DNA from 3 places in the Sporolactobacillus sp. KGMB 08714 genome. Region 3 is predicted to be linked to each of the others. Evidence: riboswitches for the same ligand, from Rfam matches in the RefSeq annotation. Region 3 holds a riboswitch; each other region holds the start of a gene.

Region 1 (3,427 bases), on a different contig from region 3:
CGGAGTGAAATTTTTGTGCGAATTCCATTGTTCTTCATTTTCAGGAGGCTTTTGAGCCACCCTCTGCCTGCAGATTCTCCGAACCGGAATGGCGCGTCACATTTTATTGGATCGGGTCAAAAAGCCTGTGTAAAAGGTGGCCCGGTTCATTCCAGATTTATTCGATGGGGCCACTTTTCCGTTTTCCACGACCAGATTGGCGACCTACTCCCGATCGTATGCCATGTTTGAACAAGCCCTATTCTAGGATCGTTTAATCAGACAGAATCCCATTTTGACGTGTCCACTATTTAGACCATCTCTACAGCGAAAACCAGCTGAGACCGATAAACTGCGCGTGACGGTCGAAAAATCGGGTACAGCGACCGATAAACTTGCAGCGGCGACCGAAAACCCGCCAGTGCCGACCGATAGAATCCCAGCGCCGGCCGATAAAACCAGCTGCGACCGATAAACTCGCTGCACCTGTCGAAAAATCGGGTACAGCGACCGATAAACTTGCAGCAGGGACCGAAAACCCGCCAGTGATGACCGATAGAATCCCAGCGCTGACCGATAAAACCAGCTGCGACCGATAAACAGCGCGTGACGGTCGAAAAATCGGGTGCGCCGACCGATAAACTTGTTGTGGCGACCGAAAACCCGCCAGTGCCGACCGATAAACTTCCACCACGGTTGATTAAATCAATCAGAGGTGATCTTTCTGTTCTGATTATTCGCATTTATTGATTTCGATTCGATTACTGTTGATTCTTTGGCTGTTACTGTCGCTATTTTGAACTTTACCGATAAGCGGCGATTTGCTATTGATACCAAGCATTTCCCGGCGATTTTGGCCACGACTCACAGGGCCGCGCGGCTGCCGAAGAAAAAGATCGGGTGTTTCTGCGATTTAACGCCTGTCCGCGCACGATATCCCTTTTTTCAGAGGAATCAATCGCTGTTTGCATGGATTTCAGAGGAGTATTAGACTGCCTCCCGTGCAAAACAATCGCTTTTCGGAAGAATCGATAGCGCTTCACGCCGCGGACCGGCTGGATACATGAGTTGAGGGGATGCCCGTTAATGCCTATCTGGTCATCGTAAAATCCCCCCGGATTGGACGCTTGATTGTCCGACTTCAGGGGGGAGCAGTTCTTATGCAGGGTGATTCTGAATAATTTGTTATTTGATTCGTTCTATGCTATGCTAACCAAGATAAATAGGTGATGATGTTCACCATAATGCTAACTAATGGTAGCTGATAACATCTATCCCGGATACTCAGTGTCAGTCGGTATCTGAGATAGATGTTTTTATTTTGCCGGGTGAGGAAAAAATTGGTTCCGGGAGAGGGGCCGGCAAAAATATCGGAGTCTTTGACTCGTCAGGAAAATTCAAATCAATGCTCTGTTTCACGAATTATTTTACTGAGTAAGTGGCTGTCCCATTAAATTTTTTCATGACGGGAAAGAGGATGCTTCGCATGCAAAGCTTGTTGCGGATAGTGATTGGAGAAATGGCGGAGACGGAAGGGTCTCAGCGCTTCTCTCAATGGTTGCAGCATTTCTTGTGGGAGAAAGGATTCCCGGGTTTGACGATTCGGCGGGGAAAAATGAATCTTGATCATCAGGGGATGCCGCATATCAGTATTCTTGAGGATCAGCTGTTTAACGATTTGGCGCTTATTATTGAAACAGTCGCTGACAACGAACAGATTAAAGCCATCGTTCCTGAGATACAAAGGCGCATGAAGCACGGACAAATGAGTCTGACAAGGGGAATGGAAGAAAGAGATTTGAATGAACATCGCTATTTTGCCGTCAAAGTGTACACGAAGGAGGAAAATTCATGGTTTAGAAAGGGCGAATATGACAAAGTTTTCAGCTTTTTTCAAGAAAAAGAGGCTATGTGGATCTCGATGACGGAAGGAATCATCGGCTATGGCAAGGACCGGATCATTCACCGGCAAAAATTATTTACGCTAAGTGAGAAGATGCCGATTGTGATCGAATCTGTTGTGTCTTCCGATCACTTAAAAAAATTATTAAACGGATTAGCCGATGTTGTCGAAGAAGGAGCCGTTTTTACGACACCGATTCATCTGATTGTCAATAAATGACGGCTGAGCGGCAGTCCGAAGTTTTGGAAGCCGTTTTTGCAGGACCATATCCTAAGCGGCGGTCCGCTGAAAGAAGCAGCGGATGTACGAAAACATTTTTCTGATCCGCCAGGTTACGGCGTGTCTCTTATCCGTGGCTGAGATCGTCGTTCTCCAGCGTGGCGGCTGAAAGGAGCTGAGAAAATCGTTATGAAAACGATTAAATTGTATTTCGTTCGGCACGGTGAGACCTATTTTAATCAACTGGGCCGTTTTCAGGGGTGGAGCGGCACACCTTTAACGGAGCGTGGAATACGCGAGGCCGAACATGCAGGGCATCTTCTGAAAGAAATTGAGTTCGCAGCTGCCTATTCAAGCGATACCAGCCGTGCCGAACAGACAGGCCAATTGATTCTGCAGCAAAATCGTGCCGCCGCTCGCCCGGAATTAGTCGTACTGCCGGAACTCCGCGAGCATTTCTACGGAGGTTTTGAAGGGTGCTGCAAACGGGAAGCGTGGCAACAAATCAGGAATAAATTAGGGATTGACGGCGGGGAGTTACAATGGGATTATACGCCGGATGATGTACAGAATCTATTGCATGAGAATGATCCGGATCAGCTGGCGGAAACGAGCGCGCAATTTTGGGAACGCTATGAGCGGGGACTCAGACAGATTGGCGATCAGACGCCGGCCGATGGCAATGCATTAGTCATTACTCACAGTACTGTACTGAGAGCGCTGGTTTGGCGAGTGACCGGCCAAGTACCCGTTCCATCGATTCCATCCACCGGCAGTGTCACAATCGTTTCACGAACAGGCACGCAAATGGTTTTATTGGCCTATAACCAAACCGGCATCTCAGAAAATCGGCAGACGGAGCAATAAGGAAGGGGCGCATGGATGATCGATTGAAGCGATCGCCGGGCACCGCGGCTATAAGACAGATGCCGGTAACCCTTGAAACAGCTGCATGGATAGCCGCCACTTTTGTCAAAGGGTACGGCAGGCAATAGGGAGCGATGTTTATGGCGGAGGTGAATGGTCTCATCGGACAATTCCCGCTTCATTAGACAGAAAAGGAGTCATTCGGCTATTCTGTACAGGGCTGACAGAACGGCGTTTGTGAGAACCTGGAAAAATTTGGTGGAAATCTAAGCAGCAGGGCTGACTTGTTCCGCGACTAGGAGGTTTTTCGGATTACGCAGGGTACGCGGGGCATCTGATTCTGCTGCTCATTGATGAAATTGCATCAGTGTATGGTAATTTTCCTGCGTACCGCCGTGCAGGATGGGGCGCAGGCAGTCCTTCTCTGTTTTTGATATATAAATTGAATTAAAAGCTGAA
Region 2 (5,227 bases), on a different contig from region 3:
AATGGATGCGTTCGAACAATCAGTTATTGAGGATCTTGAATTGGAACCTGTTCTTCATGCTGCCAGTGAGAAAGACGATCTTATCCGGCATGTCCTGCTGAGAGGGTTCTTTCATCCGATAATGGATGCCGATGCCTTGCTCTATCGACAGAAAACGGTCCAAACCGCTATCGGGACAGAAAATTTGAGTTCTCAGTTCTATCAAATTGCGCAATCGACCCTTCACAATGTCCGGCACCGCGATTGGTCGATGGGAAAAGAATCGGCCAGTTATTTTCTATCGAATAAAGCAGCAACAATTAATCTTTATTTACAGGGAATTATTCAGATTTGCAAATTAGAAGAAAGGATCACTCTGGACAGCGCTCCTGCTTTTTGTCATTTCTTTGACAGGATGCATGAATATTTTGGCGGAGACGGTCTTTCCGGGATGCAGACATTAATTCGGACGATGCTGAATCATCATGGATTTAGTTTCTCGGGACGGCTTGGATCCGATCTCGGTACCGAAGTGGGTGAACGGGAACTCGACTTTTCAAATAAAACGTGGGCAAAAATCAGTGCGCGCTTTCACCTGAACGCGAGCAGGATGACGTTTGAGATTCCGCCCCGGGATGATGGAGCAGCGGAAGCGCTCGGGCGCTATGAAAACAGGATCAGCTATGAAAGTGCCCGAACGTTATTGGTTATCGATGCAACACTGCGTGATTTTTTTGCCGAATTGGAAGCACAGGCTGCCTGGCTGACAGGCGTCGTCCGTCTGCATCAAATGTTCAATCGGACGGACTGCGCCTTTCCGGTCTTTTCTGACGGAATACGAGCAACAGATTTAAAAAATGCTGTACTGTTGCTGGATCCGGATTATCATGTCATTGGAAATACGGTTGATTTGGAAGAAAAACATCTTTTGATCCTGACCGGAGCCAATCAGGGCGGAAAGACGACGTTTCTGCGCAGCTTAGGTCAGGCACAGCTAATGGCGCAATCCGGCATGTTTGTCCTGGCAAAAGAATTCCGGACGCGTCCCTTCAGGCAGTTGTTCACACATTTCAAGAGGGAGGAGGACGATCATGTGGCCAGCGGGCGGCTGGATGAGGAATTGAAGCGGATGAATGAAATGGTGGATAAAATGCCAAGCCATTCGCTCATTCTCATGAATGAATCATTCGCCTCGACCAATGAGCATGAGGGATCGGTGATCCATTATCAGATTACAAAAGGGTTGATCGATGCCGGTGTGTCAGTGATTGGCGTGACGCATCAGTATGAATATACGCAGCTTGTACAGGAACACTTGCCGAATGAGGCTGTCTTTATGCGTGCGCAGCGAACGGCCGACGGCAAACGCCCCTTTCGGCTGGAATACGGGCTGCCGAGGCGGACGAGTTACGGATTGGACCTGTTTAACCGGGCATTCGGCGAGCAGCAGAAGCCGGAGACGTCCGCAGAAGATGAAGAGGATAAGCAGAATGAAATCTGATTGCTGCTTCAGGAGGATGGCGGAGAAAAAATGACTGAGATTCCGGCATTGCCGGCAATACGGTCTGCTAACGAATCAGGTCAGATGATGATAGACGTGCAGTCATGGGCGGTGCCTTTCTAATCCTATTTAATTTTCCTGCCTGAGGCACTTGGTTTGTGATAAAGAGCGGCCCGGTTAATAGTTGTCGAAGCCTGTTGACGCAGGGGCAAAGAACGGGGTGACAAATGGAAGCATTGCAAGGAAAAAGCATCGGATGAAAGCATCTGATGCTTTTATATAAACTCGGAAGGCCGGGACTGAAACGAATGGCACATCTTGTATGAAATAGCCGATCCGACTTCAGACACCTATAGAGGATTAATTTTGAAAACCGGCGTGCCTGCCACGGCGGGCTGGATGGCGGGAGGCAGCGGGAAAATCAGTATTGCGCTATTCACCGGATTGGGACTCATCCTTTATTGGGGATTAACTTTTCTATTTTTAAGAAAAAAGCGGGAAAACAAATAGCCGATACGGCAAAAAGAAGTACAGCGGAATCTGGAAAAACGGCAAAAAAGCCCGCGGCGTCTCTTTTACGGTCATCATCAGCGGCAACTATTTTGCCTGGTTCCGGCCATTTTACGTAAATCCAAAACAAATTAAATGGATTTCTGCAGGCACCGCTTCCCGGACATCATCTTAGCTGAAATACATCACTGATTCGCTGCTGAACCGATTCATCGGGTTTCTGATCCGATAAGCTTTGCCGCTGAAAATCATTATTTTTAAAAATTGTGCTTCTTGACAAGCAAAAACAGAGGCAGTGCACTTAATTCCACAATCATAGAGAATACGATCACAGCCTGGATGGAAAAGCCGTATAAGGCGCCGATCAGCAGACTTCCGAGGAACCAGAAAATGCCGTATGCGCCGGTGAACAGCCCATAAGCTGAGGCCCGCCGCTGTACCGGAACCATCAGGGCGACGGCTGCGGGAATAATCGACTCGTGGACGCCGGTGCCTAGTCCCCAGAGGATAATCCCGATCAGGACCACCCAAAATCCGCCCAGAAAGACGAGCGGGGCGATAAAAGCGGAAAGGATCGTCAAAGGGATGAGAATAATGATGCCGTATCGGTCGAAAAGCCGCCCGAAAAGCAGCGATCCCGCTCCGCTGACGCCCATCGCAATGGCATAGAAAATTGGGATATCGGCTGAAGAGACACTGTGAACCATTTGGAAATGATAGGCCATAAAGGGATAGTCCGCAAAGCCGGCGGCGGCCAGGACGGCGCCGGTCAGATAGATCCAGAATACGCGGGGAAGCCCCCGCGTGTTTACGTTGGGCGGTGTATCATCCAGCTCTTCCGGATGGGGATAGGTAAAACGGGCAACTGCCAGAAGGAGAAGCATTGTCAGTGCCGGAATGATCATCATGGCAAAAGTGAGCTTGTAATCGCCGCGCCAGGCATAAATACCCGCCGCGACAAGCGGACCGAACAGAGCTCCGAATTGATCCAGCGCTTCATGGACGCCGAAGGCCCATCCGTATCCCATTTCTTTGGCGGCATGCGACAGCATCACATCGCGCGGGGGATTGCGGGTTGCGCGGCCAAATCGCTCAAGAACGATAAGAATCGCCGCCGTCTGCCAGTTTCCCGCCAGAGCGAGCAGAGGCACGGACGCCATTTGCACCACATATCCGAAAATCATGATCGGCCAGAACTTACCGGTTTTATCGCTCAGATTCCCGGATATGATCCGCCAGGCATAACCGACGAATTCACCGAATCCGGTGACAAAAGCGATGGTAAAAGCGCCGGCACCGAGAATGGCGAGATAAGGGCCGACGATTCCTCGTGCCCCCTCATAGGTGAAATCCGCAAAAAAACTCATGACACCAATGATCAGCACAAAATTCAAAGCTCTTGATCTTTTTGACCTTGATTTCATGATTTCCCGTCCCTTAATCATCTTTTTTAACCTCAAACGGCTGTAAAAAGGCATGAAAAAAACGGTTGACAGTTCTACGCTATCACGTAGAAGCCATCAGCCGTCCGAGCAATTTCAAGTGAGCTTCATCACTTTTTAATCTTCTAATCAATCGGCATTTCTTCACGATCGCCGGAATGGATCCATAACGATAATTTTTCCTCAACAAGCACAGTATAGCACGGATTATCTTTTTTTTAAATTCTTGTGCGGTCTGACTTCACTAAATTAGGTGATAACGTTCGTCACGATACAGATTTGGCGACCGACAGCGTCTGTTTTAGGACGCCTCTGAAACCAGCCGTTTAATTTTTTTGCGGGGAGATGACGATCTTTTGTAATCCTGAAGTTTTTAAAGGGGATTAAAAAGGGCATTGCCGACCCGGTTCTGAGGCGCGGGATCAGATTGGCGGATGACATAGAGCCGGTGGTCAGTAAGGGGCGCACGGCGATGATTTTCCGATCCTGTGAAATGAGATGATCGAAGTGCCATCAATCTTCCCCGGGAAATGATGGGCCGTTAAAATTAAACCGCATAAAAACATGCTGCAATAACAAGAAAGACAACGATGAGCTGTACCCCTTCAATCCAGTTCAATTTTCCGTCTTCGGAGACTCTGCTTGCGATCAGGACCGATATGACCAGAGCAACCAGTTCATAGATGTTGAAGTCTATCGCCATCGGGACAAAGAACAGGCTGATAAATACAAGCACCGGCATCACGAACAGAATGGTCTGCAGACTTGAACCAAGCGTTATCTCAACGGCGATATCCATTTTATTTTTTAATGACATCAGAATCGATGAAACATATTCGGCAATATTCCCGACAACAGGTACAAGAATGATGCCGATAAAGAATTTGCTGATGCGGAACATTTTCGACAGTTCTTCAATTGCCGAAACAAAAAAATCACTTTCTACGGCTACCAGTACGGTGCATACCAGCAAGATACCCAGAGACTGTTTCAGCGGCCACTTCCGCTCGATGATGTTTTTCTCTTTGCCTGTGTAAAACAGATCTGCATGCGTGAAAAATGAGAAGATTAACCCGAGAACATAGACCATCAGCATCGCCGCCGCAATAAATAGGCTGATCTTCTCGCTGAATCGGTCCGGATGACCGCTGTCTTTAACGATATCAATGAGGGTAGGCAGAATCAGCGCCAGAGCAGCAAATAGAAACATCGTACTTGAAAACTCAATCGCCTGCCTGTTGATCCTTTGCGTCTTGTATTTCATTCCGCCAATGAAGGCGGCCGTTCCGAGCACCATCAGGCTGTTGCCGAGGACAGAGCCGATAATGGAAGCTTTCACCAGTTCGACAAGCCCGGAATGAAGCGCGAAAATACTGATAATGATTTCGGTCAGATTTCCGAAGCTGGCGTTGAGAAAACCGCCTGATTTAGGCCCGATCCTCAGTGAGAGACTCTCTGTGGCTTCACTGATGAAGAAAGACAGCGGCATGATTGCAAGGGCGGGGAAAAGGAAATTCAACAAGGGGTGAACAGGGAAAAAACGGCATAGGAGACTTACAGGAACGAACAGGAGCAGAATTTTAAAATATTTCAATGAGACCATCCTCTCATCACGATCTGTGTCTATAGCATTCCCCGGCACGGCACATTCCAAAGTCATATAAATTGATTTTTTATGAGTATACCCTTAGCTCATTGTTCTGCTATGCCTTCTGTCAATTAATGATCGACTCTTCCCGAAACCGCCCCTTGAAAGGCGGAGAGCGTTTCCACGATCAATAAACTTCTGCGATGG
Region 3 (18,883 bases):
TGCACCCTTTGCAGTTTCCTAAAAGGGAACATAGCTGAAGTAAGATTTAAATGGCTGCGAAAGGTTTATTAAAAAAGGCTCTCCGATGCAAGATGGTAAAGTTATTGAAAATCCTTTTATTAAGGAATTTTTAATGCCTATCCCAGTACACTTTTGCGAAATTTGAGGGATAAAATCTGTGTTTTAATGGAAAAATAGTATGGCAAAATTAAATCCCGAAAAACTTTGACCCTTCATGTGTGTTTTAAAGTATATTTTTAAAAAGGAGCTGTATCAATATGTCTGGCGTACTTTTTATAAACCAGCCTTAAAACGGGCATGTTCATCCGGCACCAGGCTTGGTTGATGAATTAGTAAGGAAGGAGGAACAAGTGAATGATTTTTGCTCTGAAAGATATAGAACAAAGAATAGAGAGGCAGGCACTACATTTAAAGGCTATGATGAAACCGAATTCTATTCAGGCAATTTAGTTTTATATTCACTGGTCCGCCAATTTATGACAGGAAAGAAAAGATCGATTTTCGTTTCGATAAATCAGCGGATAAAAAAGTGGAGTATATCTCATTAGGTATGGTGCACAGGCAATAAACTTTATGATATATTTTCAAAACATTTGCTGAGGCCGATGCTGTTGTAGTTATGACATTTTAATGAAAACTTGACGTGGCTGCAGAAATGGTGTAATATGGCTTAAGCAGTGAAGGGATTTCAAAGAAGATGAGTCTTAGCTGTTCGTTCTATTTTAATGATTTCAGTATGATGAAGTATAGCATTCATAATTCTCATGTTATAAAGAGGTTATCAGTGTGCAGTACCTTTGTTGATACTTCTCTATAATATGTGAATTTTTTATTTTCCAGCGATAATTCGGCCGATTATGCACCGCGCAGATCTAAGCAGGGCGATCGCTTCGGGGTAAAACGTACGCATATCAAAATTTTTAATCAGGAGTGATTATAGTGACAGGCAGCGTAAAATGGTTTAACGCAGACAAGGGTTACGGATTCATTGAGTCGGAAGGCAACGATGATGTATTCGTACATTTCAGCGCCATTCAAGGCGACGGATTCAAATCGCTGGAAGAAGGCCAAAAGGTTGAATTCGATATTGTTGAAGGCAACCGCGGCCCGCAGGCAGCTAACGTCGTTAAGCTGTGATTAAGATGATTTAAGAAAAGAGGATGTCTTTAAAGTCAGTTTTCTGACTGAGACATCCTCTTTTTTATATTATATTAAGCCCGGCATGGTGATGGAATTCAAAACTCGAGGATGAAATTTGATTTAGTTAATGCATAATAAAATGACCTTTACTTTACATCCTTACATGGACATCCCCTAAAGAGATGCAAGATAAAAATTTACGGATTTCTGAGGCTTCGGCAAAACCGTTAGTGGGGCCGGAGCGGCGCATGGTGAGGACTCATAGCCGACATTTTACCGGTCCAGACGACCGGGCGTACATGGATTCATAGCTCCTTTTTATCATTTAAGCAGGCAATAACATAAGGCGTATGAGCGGATGCGGTGACACCTTGGCAAAGGTGTCACCCTTTGTGCACCGGAACATGTTGTAGAAATCTAATAAGCCGCAGCAAAGTGCTGCAGCTTAACATGTCATTTAATCTTGTGCGGATTTTTATGATTCACGCAGCCAGGCCTTAGCGAGCAAAAGTGCACCTTTGGCGGCATTCGTATCCGCCAGGTCGTTGAGCATGACAAAATCATGAATAATACCTTGAAAACGAACGGCCGTCACCCGGACACCCGCTTCTCTGAGTTTATTAGCATAGGCTTCCCCTTCATCCCGAAGAACGTCGGCTTCGCCTGTAATAATCAGCGCTTCAGGGAGCCCCTTTAGTTGCTCAATCGTTGCCCTTAGCGGTGAAGCAGTGACTTCCGATCGTGCGTTTGCATCCGTTGTGTACTGATCCCAGAACCATTGCATCCCGTCACGGCGGAGGAAATAACCTGTGGCAAATTCTTTATATGATTCCGTATCAAACGAAGCATCGGTCACCGGATAGAACAGCAGCTGTTTCTGGATCGAAGCGCCGCCCCGCTGTTTTGCCATTAATGTGATCGCTGCACTCATATTTCCGCCCACACTGTCTCCGGCAACGGTAATCCTCTGAGCATTCAAACGATAGTCATGGCCGTTTGCCACAATCCAGTCTAATGCTGTATAGATTTCTTCAAGGGCTATCGGGTATCTGGCTTCCGGCGAGAGACTGTAATTCGTGAAAACAACAGCCGAATGCGAGCCGACAGCGAGTTCACGAATCAGACGATCATGGGTATGCGCGCTGCCGAATACCCAGCCGGCGCCGTGCGTATAAAGGATCACCGGCAGCGTCTCATCAGCATATTGCGGCCGCACGATGCGAATTGATACTTCTCCTTTAGGCCCGCCTTCAATCTTCAGATCTTCAATATCAGCAGGCAATTTTTTGACAAATCCGGATTGCACCTGCTCAACGGCTTCCCGCCCTTTTTCCGGACTCAAATCAAACAGATACGGCGGATTGGCTGTCGCCTCGACAAACTTTTGCGCTTCCTGCTCAAGAATCGGTTGGGTCATCTTTTTTGACTGCCTCATTGGAATCAATCTCCTTTTTGATTTTGATGGCTGTGATAAAATCAGAAAACCTCAGACAGGAAAACCAGCCTGGCCGCTTACAGATTCCGCTTGCCGGATTCCTGACTTGGACACGGAGCCCGACCCGCGGCCCTAACTGCTGACCAACCTGTTGATCCATTAGAGACTGACCTGCCGGACAGAATATATCCCCTCGAAACACCGATTATCAGATTAAAGATTTTATAGCCTGCAAGGCCCCTTCGTAATTCGGATGATTGGTCATTTCTTTGACGTATTCGACATAGCGGATAATGTCATTCTCATCAATTATGAAAATCGAACGCATATCCAATTGCAGTTCTTTAATCAGCACGCCGTAGGCACGGCCGAACTCACGGAACTTGTAATCGGTCAGCGTGACCACTTTATCAATGCCGGCAACGGTGCAGAAGCGATCCTGAGCAAACGGCAAATCCACTGATATCGTCAGAACGGCCACGCGGTCGCCCAGTTTTGCCGCTTCTTCATTAAACCGACGTGTTTGAGCATCACAGACTTTGGTATCCAATGAAGGGACGACGGAAACAAGTTTGACTTTGTCACTGAAATTCTTAAGGCCCACTTCCGTAAACAGGTCTTTATTTACTTTGAAATCCGGTGCATGATCACCCGCCTTCAATTCGGGTCCAATTAATGTGATCGGATTTCCTTCGATTGTTGCTGCCCCTGTACGTTCTTCTGCCATACGAAACGCCCCCCATAATGAAATAGTTATACAGATTTTTTAAACAACAAGCCGACAACATTAATTTCCGGCAGTCACCTCCTTAAAGGATATAGATTGTTTAAAATTATATTGTGCACAATATATATGGCTAAAAATTTTATTTATTAACGAGCTGTACAAAATTATGAAGACAGCTTTTTATGACGGGCTGTTTCGCAAGATGGCCCTGGTCAGTCCCTTGATCGTTTCGTTCAGTTCCTTTATTTCTTCTGCGGACTTGCCGCTCGATTCAAGCAGCGATAATGGAATGCAGGCGGCTTTTTCCCGCAGCGCGCTGCCTGTGTCCGTCAGTTTTACATTGACAACTCTTTCATCTTCTTTTGAGCGTTCCCGAATGATCAAATGATTCATTTCCATTCGTTTCAAAAGCGGTGTCAATGTTCCCGAGTCTAAATCGAGAGCCATGCCCAGGCCCTTGACGGTGCTCTCATCTTTTTCCCACAAAACAAGTAAAACAAGATACTGCGGGTACGTGATGCCCATGGTTTTCAATTGTGGGTGATACATTCTCAGAATGGCCCGCGAGCAAGCGTATAAAGAGAAACAGAGATGATCCTGCAAATAAAAAACTTTATCCAACTTAATCCCTCATTACATATTTAGCAGTTATTTAATTTCGTTAAATTAAATTGTTCACAATAAGATTATAAACAATAGCAATGTCCATTGTCAATTATTTTACGCTTAAGCCCGGATACCATGAACATAGATTTATGTGTATTGGTCATGAATTCACAAAAATAACCGGATCAAAAGTTTGAAAAAGTGTCTCAATAGATGCCTCCGGCGGCCCAGCAATGAAAGCACTGCATTTTTTTACTTCATCCGCATCAGCAGGTAAATAAAATAGGGGGCACCGAGAATCGATAGGACAATTCCGACAGGCAGTTCCATCGGGGCGATGATGACTCTTGCGACTGTATCGGAGAGGAGCAGGATGCAGGCGCCAAGGAGAGCGGCCAATGGCAGGACGTATTCATAGTTCGGTCCCGTGAGCCTGCGGGCGATATGAGGGGCAATCAGGCCTAAAAAAGTCACGCCGCCCCCGACAGCTACACAAGATCCGGCCAGTCCGACCGCCATTATGAGAAGTTTCATCCGTTCTTTTTCAAGGGATACGCCGAGACCCACCACGATCGATTCATCGAGGTGCATTAAATTCATATAACGGACTTTATATATGGCCAGCGGAATCAGAACAATCAGCCAGATAAAAGTGATCCGTACATAATCCCAGTTTGTTGCCCAAATACTGCCTGAAATCCAGGTCAGGGTTTTCGTAAAATCCTGAGGGTCCATTTTCATTTGCAGAACCGTTGTACCTGCCGAAAAAGCAGCATTCAATCCAATTCCTGTTAAAATGAGGCGGGCCGGCGTTATGCTGCCGTTTGTTCTCGCAATCCCGTAAATCAGTATTGCCGCCAGGCAGGCACCGGCTAACGCGGTGAACGGCATGACAAAAATGGAGAGCGTTCCTGCCAGAAAGCTTGTTCCATTAAAGAAGAATATGTACAGCACAACAGCAAAGCCGGCCCCTGCATTTATTCCGATAATGCCGGGATCGGCAAGCGGATTTTTTGAAACACTTTGCAGAATGGCACCGGAGACAGACATTCCGGCCCCAATCAGGATTGAAAGCACAATCCGCGGCAGCCGGAACTCGAAGAGGGTAATCCGCTGATTTCCGGTGTCGCTGCCGAAGAAGGCTGACAACATCTGCGATAATGGGATTTTCATGGCGCCTGTATTAAGGCTCACCGTAAACAAAATGACCAGTAAAATAAGGAGTACCGCTGCCAGGATGCTGAATCTATGCCTGTCTTTTAGATACTTTTCCATTTATAACCCGCCCCCCTCTTTCCGGGCCAGATACAGGAAGAACGGAACGCCAATTATGGCAGTAACCGCGCCAACCGGCGTTTCAAAGGGGGCATTGATCCATTTTGCCGCATCATCCGCAATAATCAATAAAAGAGCCCCGAGAATGGCCGAGCAGGGAATGATCAAGCTGTAATCCGACCCGACAAGGAACCGGGTGACATGCGGGATGATCAATCCGACAAAACCAACCATGCCTGCAAGGAATACGGCCGCCCCGGTAAGCAAAAGAACGGCGGTCATCCCGGCAATATAAACAAATACAGTGTTCTGACCAAGGCCTTTTGCGATGTCATGACCGAGGCTTAAAAGGGTAATCGAACGTGAGATGACCAGTGCCAGCAAAAGACCGGCTATCATGGCGGGAATGACATATTTTAACTGGCTTAATTGAACACCGGCAACGCCGCCTGCATACCAGTAGCTTAAATCCTTCGAAATATTGAAACGCAATCCGATAGCTGTTGATAAAGCACTAAGCAAAGAAGTTATTGCCGCCCCGGCCAGGGCCAATTTTACAGCGATATTCCCGCCCTTTGCCGCCGCGGCAATGGTAAAAACGAGAACAGTCCCCAGACCTGCTCCGGCAAATGATACGAGTATGAGGCCCTGATAAGAAATGCCCGGGAAAAAGGCAAAGGCAATGGCCATGAAAAAAAGTGACCCTGACGTTACTCCCAGGATAGAGGGGGAGGCGAGCGGGTTTCGCGTGATCCCCTGCATGATTGCGCCGGAAACGGCCAGCCCCGCCCCAACAAAAGCAGCAGCAACCGCCCGCGGCAGCCGAAGTTCATGAATGATGACCTGTGCCGGGTTATCTGCGTTATAAAAAAACAGGCTTTTCCAAACGGTTGTGTAGCTTACATTTGATGCACCCAGATGTATCGAACCTGCTACTGCCAGGATGATGAAGATCCACCCGAAACCGAGGATGAAATAAGCCGATTTCTTTTTATAAGGTTTATCTTTCAGGCCGTGCGTCTCATAATCTGTATGCTCATTTTCCATTTCCCGAGACCTTCTTTCCGCGCTGAACTTCTTTATGTAATCTTCCTGATGGTTTTGTGGGGCATTTTCATTTTATATTGAAAAAAACATTGACATCCTCTGTTAACTTCGTTTTAATTGATGTTGATAATCATTATCAGTAATTTTATTTAATATTTTATCATAACGATAGGGGGATGAAAATGGTTTACAATCAAAAAATAAGAAAAATTGCCCAGATATGCGGGATCGTACTTCTGTCTATTGGACTGACTGCCTGCGGAAGCAATCAGTCGGGTAATGGAAGCAGCAGCCAGTCTTCTAAAGGGCAGCAATCCCAGACACGCCAGATGACAGATGCGATGGGACATAAAGTGAATGTACCGGTACAGCCTAAACGTGTTCTTGCTTCTTACATGGAAGATTATCTCGTCGCACTCGGTGTAAAACCAGTCGCACAATGGAGCGTCAGCAACGGGATTCAGGAATATTTGCAGGATGATCTGAAAGGAGTTCCGACTATTTCTTATGACCTGCCCTTTGAAGAGGTTCAGAAGTTCAAACCGGATCTAATCATTATGAATTCCGCTAGTATGGTCGAAGGCGGGAAATATGAGCAGTATAGCCAGATCGCCCCGACCTATGTAGCAAGCAAGGAACAAAACAATGACTGGAGAAAAGAACTGCGGGCAGTCGGAAAAGTTCTGAATAAAGAAGCGAAAGCCGGGCAGGTGCTGGCAGATTATGAAAAAACGGCCAAAAAAGCAAAAGAAAAACTGGCGGAGAACGGGAGAACACCTTCTGCCGCCGCAATTTGGCTTGTTAATAATAAATTCTTCATCGTATCCCAAAATGTATCGAGCGGTACTGTCCTTTACAATGACCTCGGTTTGAAAGTTCCGGATGTCGTAAAAGAAATCTCTGCAAAAGCGGTAAGCAACTGGAATGCCATTTCGCTTGAGAAATTGACGGAATTGGATGCAGACTATATTTTCCTTATAAACAGTGATAAAAACAGTGCGACTGAGCTGGATCGTGCATTATGGAAGAACATTCCGGCCGTCAAAAAGCATCACGTGGCTGAATTCTCCGCAAATTCCAGCTGGCTTTACACCGGAACGATTGCCAATCAAGAGATAATCAGAGATGTGCTGAAAACGATTGATAAATAATGAAATGAGGAGAATCTCTTATCGAGTATTTTACTAAGGAGGCCCTTTTCTTGAAAAATTATTTCTCTGGAGAGCCTCATCAGATCGAAAGTAGATTCAGCATTGGCATTCGCTTGATTGCTAAATATTGAACAGGTTTAACCGGCTCATACCCGATTCCGCCGCTTTACGGGTTAGGTTAAAAATCTATTTCATTAGAAACATTGATTCATAGGAGGATCCGTAATGCCAGAGCTTTGTGCAGAAAACTTACATGTCGCCTATGGAGATATAAAAGTGATCAAAAATTTAAGTTTAAATATACTTAGCGGAAAAATCACAGCGATTATCGGGCCGAACGGATGCGGCAAGTCGACTTTGCTGAAAGTAATGGCGCGTCTTCTTCTTCCGAAAGACGGATCGGTTTATCTGGACGGAAAAGAAATAGCAAAAGAACCGACGAAGAAAATTGCCCGAAAACTGGCGATCCTGCCTCAGTCGCCTGATGTCCCGGACGGGCTGACTGTCTCTGAACTTGTTTCCTACGGAAGGTACCCGCATCAGAAACGGTTCGGAAAGCTGAACCATGAGGACTGGAGGGCAATTGAGCGCGCGCTCGGCATCACCGGAATGGAAGGACTGAAAGATCGGCCTGTAGATGCGCTCTCAGGCGGACAGAGGCAGCGGGTATGGATCGCACTTGCTTTGGCGCAGGATACGGAAATGATTTTACTGGATGAACCGACAACCTTCCTGGACCTGTCCTATCAGCTGGAAGTGCTGGAACTGCTGCAGAAACTGAATCGGACAGAGCATCGTACCATCGTGATGGTGATTCATGATTTAAACCAGGCAGCGCGTTTTGCGGATCACATGGTTGCCATGAAGGACGGCGAAATCTATAGTCAGGGAAGTCCTGAAACCGTCATCACGGCAGACATGATGCGTGATGTCTTTCGGCTTGACGTCCAAATCACGCTGGATCCGAAGTACGGGCGGCCGGTTTTCCTGTCCTATGATTTAATTAAACCGCACAAAGAAATGCACACAAGAATGGCATAGTCTGATTTTTTTTATGATCAAGACAGTAACCCGATGGAAGGGTTACTGGTCTTTTATTGACCGAAAGCCGCGCATTTCTATACAGGAGGGGTCTGAAGTTGGAGAATGAACGATATGATGTAACGATCATTGGCGGCGGGCCGATCGGTTTATTTACAGCCTTTTACAGTGGCATGCGGAATTTAAAAACAAAAGTATTGGAAAGCAGCGGCGGACTGGGCGGCAAAATCACGATGTTTTACCCGGAAAAAAAGCTCCGGGATATTGGCGGAATCCGCGAAATAACAGGCAGAAGGCTTGTCCGCGAACTGATCGGACAGGCGGGGACTTTTTCACCGACGATTCTCTGCAAGCAACATATATCGGATCTGGGGCGGCGTGCAGATGGGGTATTCAGATTGAAAACGGAAACCGGCAATATTCACCTTACAAAAACCATTATCCTGACGGTCGGGGCGGGAATTTTTAAGCCTATTAAGCTGGGCATTGCCGGTGCAGAACGCTTTGAATCGGGCAATCTTCATTATACTGTCCATGAGCTGGAGCCGTTCAGAAACAAACGTGTGGTTATCTCGGGAGGCGGAAATACGGCCGTGGATTGGGCCGTTGAACTGGCATCCATTGCCCAAAGCGTTGCCGTTGTCCATAGGCGCGAAGAATTCAGCGGACATGAGCGGCAGGCAGAGCGGATGAAACAGATGGCGGATGTCTATACGCCTTACTGTATGACAGAGCTGATCGGGAATGATAACACGATTAAGCGTGTTGCCATTAAACATTCCGATACCGGTGAAGTAAAATGGCTTGAAGCCGATGAAGTCGTTGTGAGTCATGGCATTCGCGGCGATTACGGGGGAATATCAAAATGGGGCCTTGAACTGGCAGATGAGCGGATTCAAGTAAACGGAGCAATGGAAACCAATATCCCCGGGATTTATGCAGCCGGCGATGCCGCGATTTATCCGCATAAATTAAAATTAATTGCCGGAGGATTTGCAGAAGGTCCGGTTGCTTTAAACAGCGCTGTCCGCTTTATGTTCCCGGATGCAGGGCCAATGGCCATGTATTCCACTCATCATCAAGCCTTTTTGAAATAGAAAATGTTCCGGATTTTCGGCCGGAGCATCATCCAATTTGTTCATGAAAAAAATGTTGCTGCACTTCATGCGTTTTATAAGTTCAAATAACGCCCGGCCTGATCATACGGTGGGCGTTATTTGCTGTTTGCCGTGCTCACATAATGCGGTGCGCGGATTATAGAATTCCTGCTATTATTACCTGCTACATTATTATATGGATGGATTCCATCCGTTTGACAAATGTGACCTGTAAAATCATCGGCTTGATTACAGGACCCGATCAAAACATAAACTTAACGACCAGCAAAAGAATGAGCAGGTAAGTCAGGACATAGACGATATAGCCGAAAAGGTAGCCATGTTGTATATAAGACACAAATCTGACTTTTTTTCTGATCGCATAAAAAATTTTCTCGTAGGGACTGATGCTCAGGACCTGCCGCGCACGCGTCCATACATGAATTGACTGAGGCACCGGCAAATGGCCGTTTTGTTCCTGCCGAATGAATTTAAAACTCAGCAGATCGCTGAACAGCATGCGATAGATATTGCTGTATGCCGTAGCTGAATATTTGCCCGGTCTGCTGTAACCTGTCTGCCCGCCCTGCCATGTCCGAACCCGCCTGGTCTTGTACGGCCGCCCGGCTGCTTTAATTAAAGCCCAGGCGATCAATCCGAAAAGGATAAATCCACATAACAGATAAGTGGGAGCAATGCTCGCTATGTCTCCTGAAGCCGGTTCGAGCGTTGTTCCCGGAACCGGAAGCTGGTGAAGCAGCCGTCCCCCCAGCTTAGGCAGCAGATCGCCGGGAGCAACGTGCTGAAAAACATTCGGCATAATGCTTTGAATCGCACCATGAAAATATCCGTTTTCCATGGGGGCCAGGAAATTGAGAAACAGTGTCGGAAGAAATCCGAGCAGGGCGGAAAGACAGGCGAACAGCGTCAGCGCAGTCCTCGTGAGAAGAGGCATCCTTGGGCCCGCTTTCCGCCTGGTATGTGGCTCCGCGGATCCGAATGTATAGACATAGGCTCTTAAAAAAGCAGTCAATGCCAGTGCCGATCCCAATGCCAATAAAATTAAGGAGATACTGGCCATCACTTTTTCCACCGGCGAGACAACATTGTGAATCTGGAACAGGCCCTGCAGTCCCATCCATTCGGCAGTAAATCCACTGAATGGGGCGACTGTGGCTAAAGACAGACAGGCGACCAGAAAGGTCCAGTTGACGGTCGCCGGTATACGCCGGATCAATCCCTTCAGCTGATCCAGATTCGTCGTTCCCGCTGTGTTTTCAATCTCCTCGACGTCCAGAAAAGCCAGCGCCTTGGCCAGGCCGTGAGAGAGCATCAGGATCAGCAGCGCGGTGAAAGAAACGGCGGCAAAATCTGTATCTCCGTGATTGGTATACAAAATCACCAGGCCCAGATCAAGAAGCATAAAGCTGGTATTTTCTATACTGCTATATCCAAGGATATGCCTGAGATTGCGCAGAATGGTCGCATATAAAGCACCGAGGAAAACACCGATGCTGCCGACCAGCAGCATGGCTGCCCCCATTCCATCAGGGATGTGCCCGCCGAACCAGCTGAAATAAACACGCAGAATGCCGAAAATACCCAGATTGACGAGACTGCCCGCCAGCAGAGCCCCAAGATTGCCCGGGACGACCAGATAAGCACGGGGAAGCCAGAATTGAACGGGAATAATGCCTGCTTTGACGCCAAATCCGATGAAAGCCAAGATGGCGACTGTCAATCTGATTCCCGGTGAACAAGTTTGCAGATTTGCAGCAATGTCATTAAAAGTCATCGACAGATGCGCATGGCTCGGTAATAACAGGGCAATGACAAGGGCCAGAAAACCAATCTCACTCGTTACAATCGTTAGCAAGGCACTTCTGCGTGTTTTACTGTTCAGATGATCGGTCAGAACGTAGCAAAAGGCCATCAGCGACATACCTTCCCATGCAATGAGCATGGGAAGAGCGTTCGAGCTGACGATCAGAATATTGGTGAAAAAATATTGCAGGCCAACCGATGCCAGCGCCCATGTCCGGTAACCGACTCTGCGCTTTTTAACATAAGCAACATTATAAATCGCCACCAAAAATCCAATGACACCCATTAACGTGATGAAAAAGGCTCCCAGTCCGTCAAGGCGCCAGAACCAATGTCCGAAAGGAATAATTTGTCCCCATTCACCCAGGCGCTCATCATTCCCTGAAAGAAGACATTTTACGCCGATGACTGTATCAAGCAGACAGAGCAGGGCGACCAGGAACCAGCCGAAAACAAGCCCGCGGTTTTTAATCCATACAGTCCAAAAAATGCCGGTCAGTAAAAAACAAAGAGTTACGATCCAAAATAACAGTGTCATCGCCGGCTGCCCTCCCTTTGTTTATTCACCGCGATGATCAGCCCGTTAATCAGCGCAAAGGGATTGGGCGGACACCCTGGTATTTCCACATCGACAGGCAGAAAATCCTTTACACGGCCGGCGAATCGCGGGCTGCTTTGAAATAGTCCGCCGTTTATCGCACAGACACCCGATGCAATCACAAGCCGTGGCCGAGGCATCGCTTCGTACGTTTCAATTAAGATATTCTTCATGGCCTTTGTTACTATGCCGGTGACCAGCAGGACATCCGCATGCCTGGGAGAATCTGTGAAGAAAATACCCAGGCGATGAAAATTGTAATAGGGATTAGACAAGGACAAAATCTCCGATTCACAGGCATTGCAGGAGCCCGCATCAATATGACGGATATAAAGCGATTTTCTGAGCAGCCTTCTGATCTTCTTCTCAGTCAGCAATGTCCTCAGATCAGGATTTTCAGCTGACGAATCGGTTATATCCGCCGCGTCCAGCGCACCGCAGGTATCTTTAGTCCAGTGGGCATATTTGTCAATATACTCATCTCTGCCCCGCGGGTAGGATTCGGTCGATCTTCCGCTTCTGAGGCCGTCCCGGAGCCATTTTGCAAACATGGATCATTCATTCCCTTCTGATTTTTAACGATCGCAACTTGCGACACTCAAGGCAAAGCTCGTTTCAATAATCGGAAAATCAGTCTGAATATTCCCATTGGCTGCGGCAAGACCGAATATCGGCCAATTGCACCCTGAAGCCGAGCGGACATTCCAAAAACTGATCTTTCGATCGCTGTCAATATGAACGAGATGATTGGTTCGGCCTCTTGGGGATTCCACAATTCCCAGGCCCCATTTCTCAGGACTGATCCGATCGTCATCCTGCCATTTTTCCAGACCCCACTCCGGATCTTCCAGAAAGGCCAGCATCAATCGAACAAACTCCAGGGATTGTTTCCATTCATCGACACGTACCTTATAACGCCCGAGGGCATCTCCTTCATTTCTTAAATCGGTCATCAGTTGAAGACTGCCCAGATTAAGGGATTTTTGTGAGTAATCGAAACGGGCATCATGAAAAATACCGGATGCACGGGCAACCGGCCCGACCACGTCAAATTCTCTCACCCATTTAAGATCTGTTTTCCCCGTGCCCTGCAGCCTGTCGATAAAGGTAGAGGTACGACTTAAATCAAAGGTAAATCGATTGAATCTCCGGGCAATATCATCCAATTTTTTTTGGCAAAGTTCTGCATGAATTTTCCAATCAATAGTCGAGGGTCTGCCGATATGAACGGTTCCTCTCAGGAAACGTGATCCCGATAAATCAGCGTTGATTCGCAACAGTTCCTCTTTAATTCTGGCCATCTGCGCCTGTCCGACGCTCATTCCCGTCGCGCCTGCCAGCTGGCCGATATCATGCGCATGATTATACAGCCGCTCAAGTTCTCCGAGCAGCAGCCGCTCCTGAACGGTCCGTACAGAAACATCAATTTCTGCCGCTTGTTCCGCCGCTGCGGCAAAAGCCGCTGCATGAGCCACCGTTGAAGTGCCGCCGATCCGTTCAGCAAGCTGCAGAGCCTGTTCCGGAGCCATCCCTTTCGCGAGATCCTCAATCGCTCGATGCTTGTAGAACAATTGACTGTCCAAAAACATAATTTGCTCGCCCAGCAGATCAAACATATAGACGATCGATTCCATCACGTCGCCCCGAACCGGACCGAGCGGCATGTGAAAAGTTCCTGACCCATGCGCGACTCCCTCCGGCAAAGCTTTTTCAGGATAAAGGAGCGGTCTGGATTTAGGCCGGCCGGTCATCTCTATTCCCGTCCTGTCCGTTATCTCCCTTTCCAACCACAGAGCTGCGGGCCAGATAGTTCCTAAAGAATGAATGGAAGGGTCCTTGCCGGAAATAACTGTTTTTAGCCACTCCACTTTGCCTTCTTCATTCCCGGTCAGTGCGACCAGCGACCAGCCCTCATGATTTTCTCTAACTGCCGTATAGTGAAGGAGCTGTTTCATCTCGCGCTTTTCTAATATTCTTGCGATAAATCTGTTATTCTCGAGAACGATAAAATCTTCTTTCTTAGCCAATCTGTTCACACCTCCTCATTTGCCCATATACAGTAGCTGCTGCAAAACCATTGGAATAGCCGTACCCATCACTAATGAACCGATAAGATGCAGAAGCGGAGGAAATACCGTCCGCCAGGTAAACCGAGCTTTCCCGACTATCGGTGTATTTGGACGGCCGAACACCATCTTGAGTGCGTATCTGAGAAAATTAGCAAACAATATGGCCAAAAGAATTACAAGGACCACTGCCATCCAGATAAGGCCTTCATGCAGTGCACTGAGTATAATAATGAATTCACTTAGGAATAAACCGAAAGGCGGTGCCCCGGCAATCGCCAGCATCAGCAGAACAAGGAGCAGACCGGACCATTTCATTTGAAATAAAATGCCTCTTGCCTTTCTGATTTCCGTACTTTGATACTGGATCAGCAGGTTGCCGGAAAGGAAAAAAAGGCCGGGTTTGATGAGTGCATGGTTCAGCATCTGCAGCAGGGCGCCGTATACGCCGAACGTCCCCAGAGTATAGCCAAAAGCAATCAGCCCCATATTTTCAATACTGGAATAGGCAAACAGCCTTTTAAAGTCTTTTTGAACGCCCGTCATCGCTATGGCAACCAGAACGGTCAGAATTCCCGTCCAGCGGAGAAGGAAAGCAGCGAAGGATATCTGCCCATTAGCGGATAAAATATCATAGAAACGCAAGATCCCATAAAGAGCGATATTGATCTTAATCCCGGACAGCATCGCGCTGACCGGCGACGGGGCCATGCTGTGCGCATCGGGAAGCCAGGAGTGCAGAGGAACCAGCCCGGCTTTAATCCCATAGCCTGCAACAATCAATGCAAATCCCAATTTTAAATTCAGGGGAGGGATGCTGTGGCCGGCCGTCATCAGAGCCTGCCAGGATAACGATGATCCGAGACCGGCAGGCCTTCCCATCAGGATAATGACCGTTCCGGCCAGTGCCAGCCCACCGCCGATCTCCATCATGATCAAATATTTCCAGGTTGCTTCAAATGTTCCGGTCGTATTTTCATAATCGACTAAAAAAACGGAGGCCAGAGAAGTTCCTTCAATGCATACCCAAAGAAGAATGACATTATGAACGATCGGCGTCCATAATAGAAAAAAGTAAAAGAGCATGATGAGCAAGAAAAAGCGCATGTGTTTCCGATTTGTCAGCTGATATTTATCCGCCGACAGGTTTAGGTATCCCGACGCATACACGACAGAGGTCAGCCCGACGATCGTTATAATCATGAGAACGACAAGGCTCAGGCGATCAAACTGGTTGATTTCAAGCCATACCCCTTTTGCGGTTATCCATGCACCTGATTTAAATACAATAAGGACCAGCGCCACAAAAAGTGTTGCAAGAAAAGCGGCAATTTCCCGCGCTTTTGTCCATGGCAAAAGTGTCAACAGGATTCCTGCAGCCGGAATCATAAAGAGCAGTAGCTCAAGCACGCCATTCATCCTTTCAAATTCGTTAATTGTTTGACAGAACGTACTTTTGTACGTCTTTCAATCGATTTGACCAGTATGACCATACAGACAGCCGACCAAAGTATGATCAGATAGATCAGAATTTCAAAAAACAAGGGAAGACGGTTCAAAAAATAAATAACCATGAGATCTCCGGCAGCATCTACGGACAAAATACCGAAGACCTGTTTGCTCGGATCATGCTTGAGCAGAACAATGCTGATGCCCAGGAGCAATACACTGACGGCGGTTCCAATGAAGTCTCCTGTCCCGCGTCCCATCATGAATCCGAAAATGGCGAGGAAAGCATAGAGAGGGACGGCTTTCCGGACATCGATTAAGTCGCTGGTTACTCGGTCATGCCACCAGCTTTTTTTCAGAAACGAATAAATCAGAATCGGAATGGCGATCAACCGGATGATCAGCAGAGCGCTCCATCCGATAAAAGCACCGGACTCGCCGGTCTGGAAAATTTGATAGAGATAAAGAACCAGCAGGCTGACCACTTGCAGAATATAACCAGTCATCGCCAGCCGGGTTTCACGGACAACGCCGATCCATACCGTGAATAAAATCAAGGCCACATTGACCCATGATGGAATTAAATCCATTCCGCTGTTTCCTCCATATTCCGTAATTTAAGTTAAACTGAAAATAACCGCTAAAAGAGCAAATGTACCGGCAACGCCGAGGTATTCACTGATACGCAGCAGCCGGAGTTTGCCGATGGAAGACTCAATCCAGACAATTAATGCATCCAGGATCAAAAATTTGAAGAACAAAACCAGTTCTGCAGTCAGCAAATCGAGAAACGTCGCTGAAGATGCCAGCCCCCAGGGACCGAAAATGACATTCATCATGATCACGGACAGGACAAAAAATTTCATGGATCCGCCCCACTCAATCAGTGCAAGATCCGGTCCGCTGTAGTCATAAACGCGATTGGCATCGATCATCGAAAATTCCTGATGAGAACTTGGGTTATCGACAGGAATCCGTCCTGCTTCAGCCAGCAGCATCATAAAAAATGCGATAAAGAGAAAGATATGAATCGGAGAAAAGAACATACCGCCCATCGTCTTTGTCACATTGTAAGGAACCGTTGAATGTGCGGCAAATCCGACGCATAGCAGGACAAGAAACATGATCGGCTCGGTACAAAGCGATACAAAACGATTGCGTGTCGTTCCTACTCCCGCATACGGACTTCCTCCGGCGGTCGCTCCGGCGAGCAGAAAAAAGCCCCCCAGGCCAAGAATGAACCCTCCGGACAGCATATCTCCGGCAAAAGCCATGAAGAGAGGAAACGCCGTGAGGACCGGAATCAGCAAGGTAACGATTAGCGGAGCCGCAAAATAAATATAGGGGGCTGCAGAATAAATCCATCCGGCCGAATCAGGGACGACGCGTTCTTTATGAAATAATTTTAGAAAGTTCCAATACGGCTGAAAAATACTCGGCCCTTTCTTTCCCTGCACAAACTCTTTCCAGCGAGTTAATATTCCGCTTATCAGCGGGGCAAGAAGCAGCACGGTCAATAACTGAAGCAACTGCAAAAAAACGGCTTCCTGAAGAGAATGAACCACAAGGTAAACCCCCTCGTAACGATTAATGATAAATAAGGACCCGAAGGCCGGACGTTGCGCTGTAAATTGAAACTGTTCTTCCTCGGATCAAGGGACTGCGACATAAACGGCGGACTATAGCCTATAGCCCTCTTAACTGCCTTTTAGTGAACAGCCTCAAGTGAAAATGAAAATCATTTTTTCGATATCAAGCTAAAACATTTTACTTTTTTGATAAACACCGGACTCTTCTCCTCCCTGAAAAGTATTTCCACAGAAAATAGGGTAAAAGCTATACCTAAAACAGTGGGTTAGGAGCTCGCATGGAGTGCTGCACATGAAACATTTTCTGGAAAACCGATTTTAAGAAAAAAATGGCCCCTATTTTAATCAAAGATTAAAATAGGGGCCATTAGCATTCATTCATGCGTTAGGGTGAGCTCCATCACCAATTACGTATAGTAATTATAATGTCTGACCGATGATCTGTCAAAAATTTTTCAAAACAGAAAAACTTTAAATGATATCAAGGGTAATCACTAAATTTGATAATCAATGAAAGTTGTTTTATAAGAAACATGAAAAATTATGAAAGAGGATGTAGTCACATAAATGGTCACGAACTTAAATGATAACATTCTATTTTCCTGTTGATGCTCCAACTTAAGAAGACAATATGAACTATTTGAAAGCAATGAACAAGTTTATTTTGCTCACTGCTTTTATTTGTGAAAATAATTTTATCTTTTAGGGTTGCAATTTAGGCGAAGGCAGATTATATTGAGTACAGGAATAAAAGTTTCTTTAAAGAAACAAATATTCACTAAGCAAATAGGAGGCCAGAATAAATGTCTTACAAGGAAGGTGCAACGGCAACTGACAATGGATCTGCAGCCGGGGCTGTGTCAAAATTTAAGAGACGAGAGCATTCTGAATCCTTTAAAACAGCTATTGGGACGAAAAAAGGCTGGAGACAGGCACTTCCATTTGTCGGACCCGCCTTCATTGCAGCAGTTGCTTACATTGATCCGGGTAACTATGCAACGAACATTCAAGGCGGTTCACAGTATGGTTATTTGCTGCTATGGGTGGTGATTGTTTCCAATCTGATGGCGATTCTGATTCAGACTTTGTCATCAAAGCTGGGAATTGCCACTTCGCGCAATCTTCCGGAAGTTTTACGGGACGAGTGGAAACCAGGCGTTGCGATCTTTTATTGGATACAGGGTGAGATTATGGTCATGGCGACGGACCTGGCCGAATTTATTGGCGCTGCTCTTGGTTTCCATCTCGTCTTTGGACTGCCCATGATTCCTTCGGCAGTTCTGACAGCGATCTGTGCACTGCTCATTCTTGCCTTTCAAGTCAGAGGGTTCCGTCCACTTGAAATGGTGATCGCGACAATGGTTTTTATTGTGGTTATTGCTTTCAGTTGTGAAATTGCCTTTTCCATGCCACAGTTTGCGCCATTCATGGCCGGGTTCGTTCCCCATTTTCAGGGGGCGGGCAGTGTCATGCTTGCCGCCGGCATTTTGGGAGCAACGGTGATGCCTCACGCGATCTATATGCATTCGGGTCTGACGTGCCGGAGAGTCATTGGTAAAAATGCAAGTGAGAAAAAGAAAATCTTTCACTTTGAAATGGTCGATATTCTGATCGCGATGATTATTGCCGGATTGATTAATGCGATTATGCTGACAGTTGCTGCTTCAACATTTCACGGTCACATGGTGATTTCGGATCTGGATGTTGCTTTTAAACAATTTGGTAATTTTATTGCGCCGAGCGCCTCAATCCTGTTTGGCATCGGGCTGCTCTCGGCAGGCCTCTCGAGCTCATCCGTCGGGACACTGGCCGGCGAC

Evidence for each region. A riboswitch is a leader RNA that binds a small molecule or an ion and turns the genes downstream of it on or off. The one in region 3 is predicted to bind fluoride.
Region 1: linked by a shared signal. The riboswitch ahead of Q6A92_RS16985 (DUF190 domain-containing protein) and the one ahead of Q6A92_RS04570 (respiratory chain complex I subunit 1 family protein) in region 3 are both predicted to bind fluoride.
Region 2: linked by a shared signal. The riboswitch ahead of Q6A92_RS16965 (MFS transporter) and the one ahead of Q6A92_RS04570 (respiratory chain complex I subunit 1 family protein) in region 3 are both predicted to bind fluoride.

What each region holds. Positions count from the first base shown of each region.
Region 1 covers NZ_JAUUBW010000046.1:7,298-10,724, reverse strand. Annotated here, with positions in the region: gene Q6A92_RS16990 (hypothetical protein) at 291-722, opposite strand; fluoride riboswitch at 1,196-1,260, shown strand; gene Q6A92_RS16985 (DUF190 domain-containing protein) at 1,466-2,101, shown strand; gene Q6A92_RS16980 (histidine phosphatase family protein) at 2,291-2,968, shown strand.
Region 2 covers NZ_JAUUBW010000046.1:334-5,560, reverse strand. Annotated here, with positions in the region: gene Q6A92_RS16970 (MutS-related protein) at 1-1,480, shown strand, start outside; gene Q6A92_RS16965 (MFS transporter) at 2,248-3,414, opposite strand; fluoride riboswitch at 3,495-3,556, opposite strand; gene cax (calcium/proton exchanger) at 3,980-5,026, opposite strand.
Region 3 covers NZ_JAUUBW010000008.1:43,875-62,757, reverse strand. Annotated here, with positions in the region: gene Q6A92_RS04645 (polysaccharide deacetylase family protein) at 1-38, shown strand, start outside; gene Q6A92_RS04640 (cold shock domain-containing protein) at 958-1,158, shown strand; gene Q6A92_RS04635 (alpha/beta hydrolase) at 1,637-2,596, opposite strand; gene tpx (thiol peroxidase) at 2,805-3,323, opposite strand; gene Q6A92_RS04625 (MarR family winged helix-turn-helix transcriptional regulator) at 3,504-3,944, opposite strand; gene Q6A92_RS04620 (FecCD family ABC transporter permease) at 4,182-5,204, opposite strand; gene Q6A92_RS04615 (FecCD family ABC transporter permease) at 5,205-6,251, opposite strand; gene Q6A92_RS04610 (ABC transporter substrate-binding protein) at 6,434-7,402, shown strand; gene Q6A92_RS04605 (ABC transporter ATP-binding protein) at 7,628-8,443, shown strand; gene Q6A92_RS04600 (NAD(P)/FAD-dependent oxidoreductase) at 8,536-9,540, shown strand; gene Q6A92_RS04595 (proton-conducting transporter transmembrane domain-containing protein) at 9,803-11,902, opposite strand; gene Q6A92_RS04590 (NADH-quinone oxidoreductase subunit B family protein) at 11,899-12,513, opposite strand; gene Q6A92_RS04585 (NADH-quinone oxidoreductase subunit C) at 12,538-13,989, opposite strand; gene Q6A92_RS04580 (proton-conducting transporter transmembrane domain-containing protein) at 14,005-15,438, opposite strand; gene Q6A92_RS04575 (hypothetical protein) at 15,444-16,067, opposite strand; gene Q6A92_RS04570 (respiratory chain complex I subunit 1 family protein) at 16,095-17,042, opposite strand; fluoride riboswitch at 17,418-17,480, opposite strand; gene Q6A92_RS04565 (Nramp family divalent metal transporter) at 17,924-18,883, shown strand, end outside.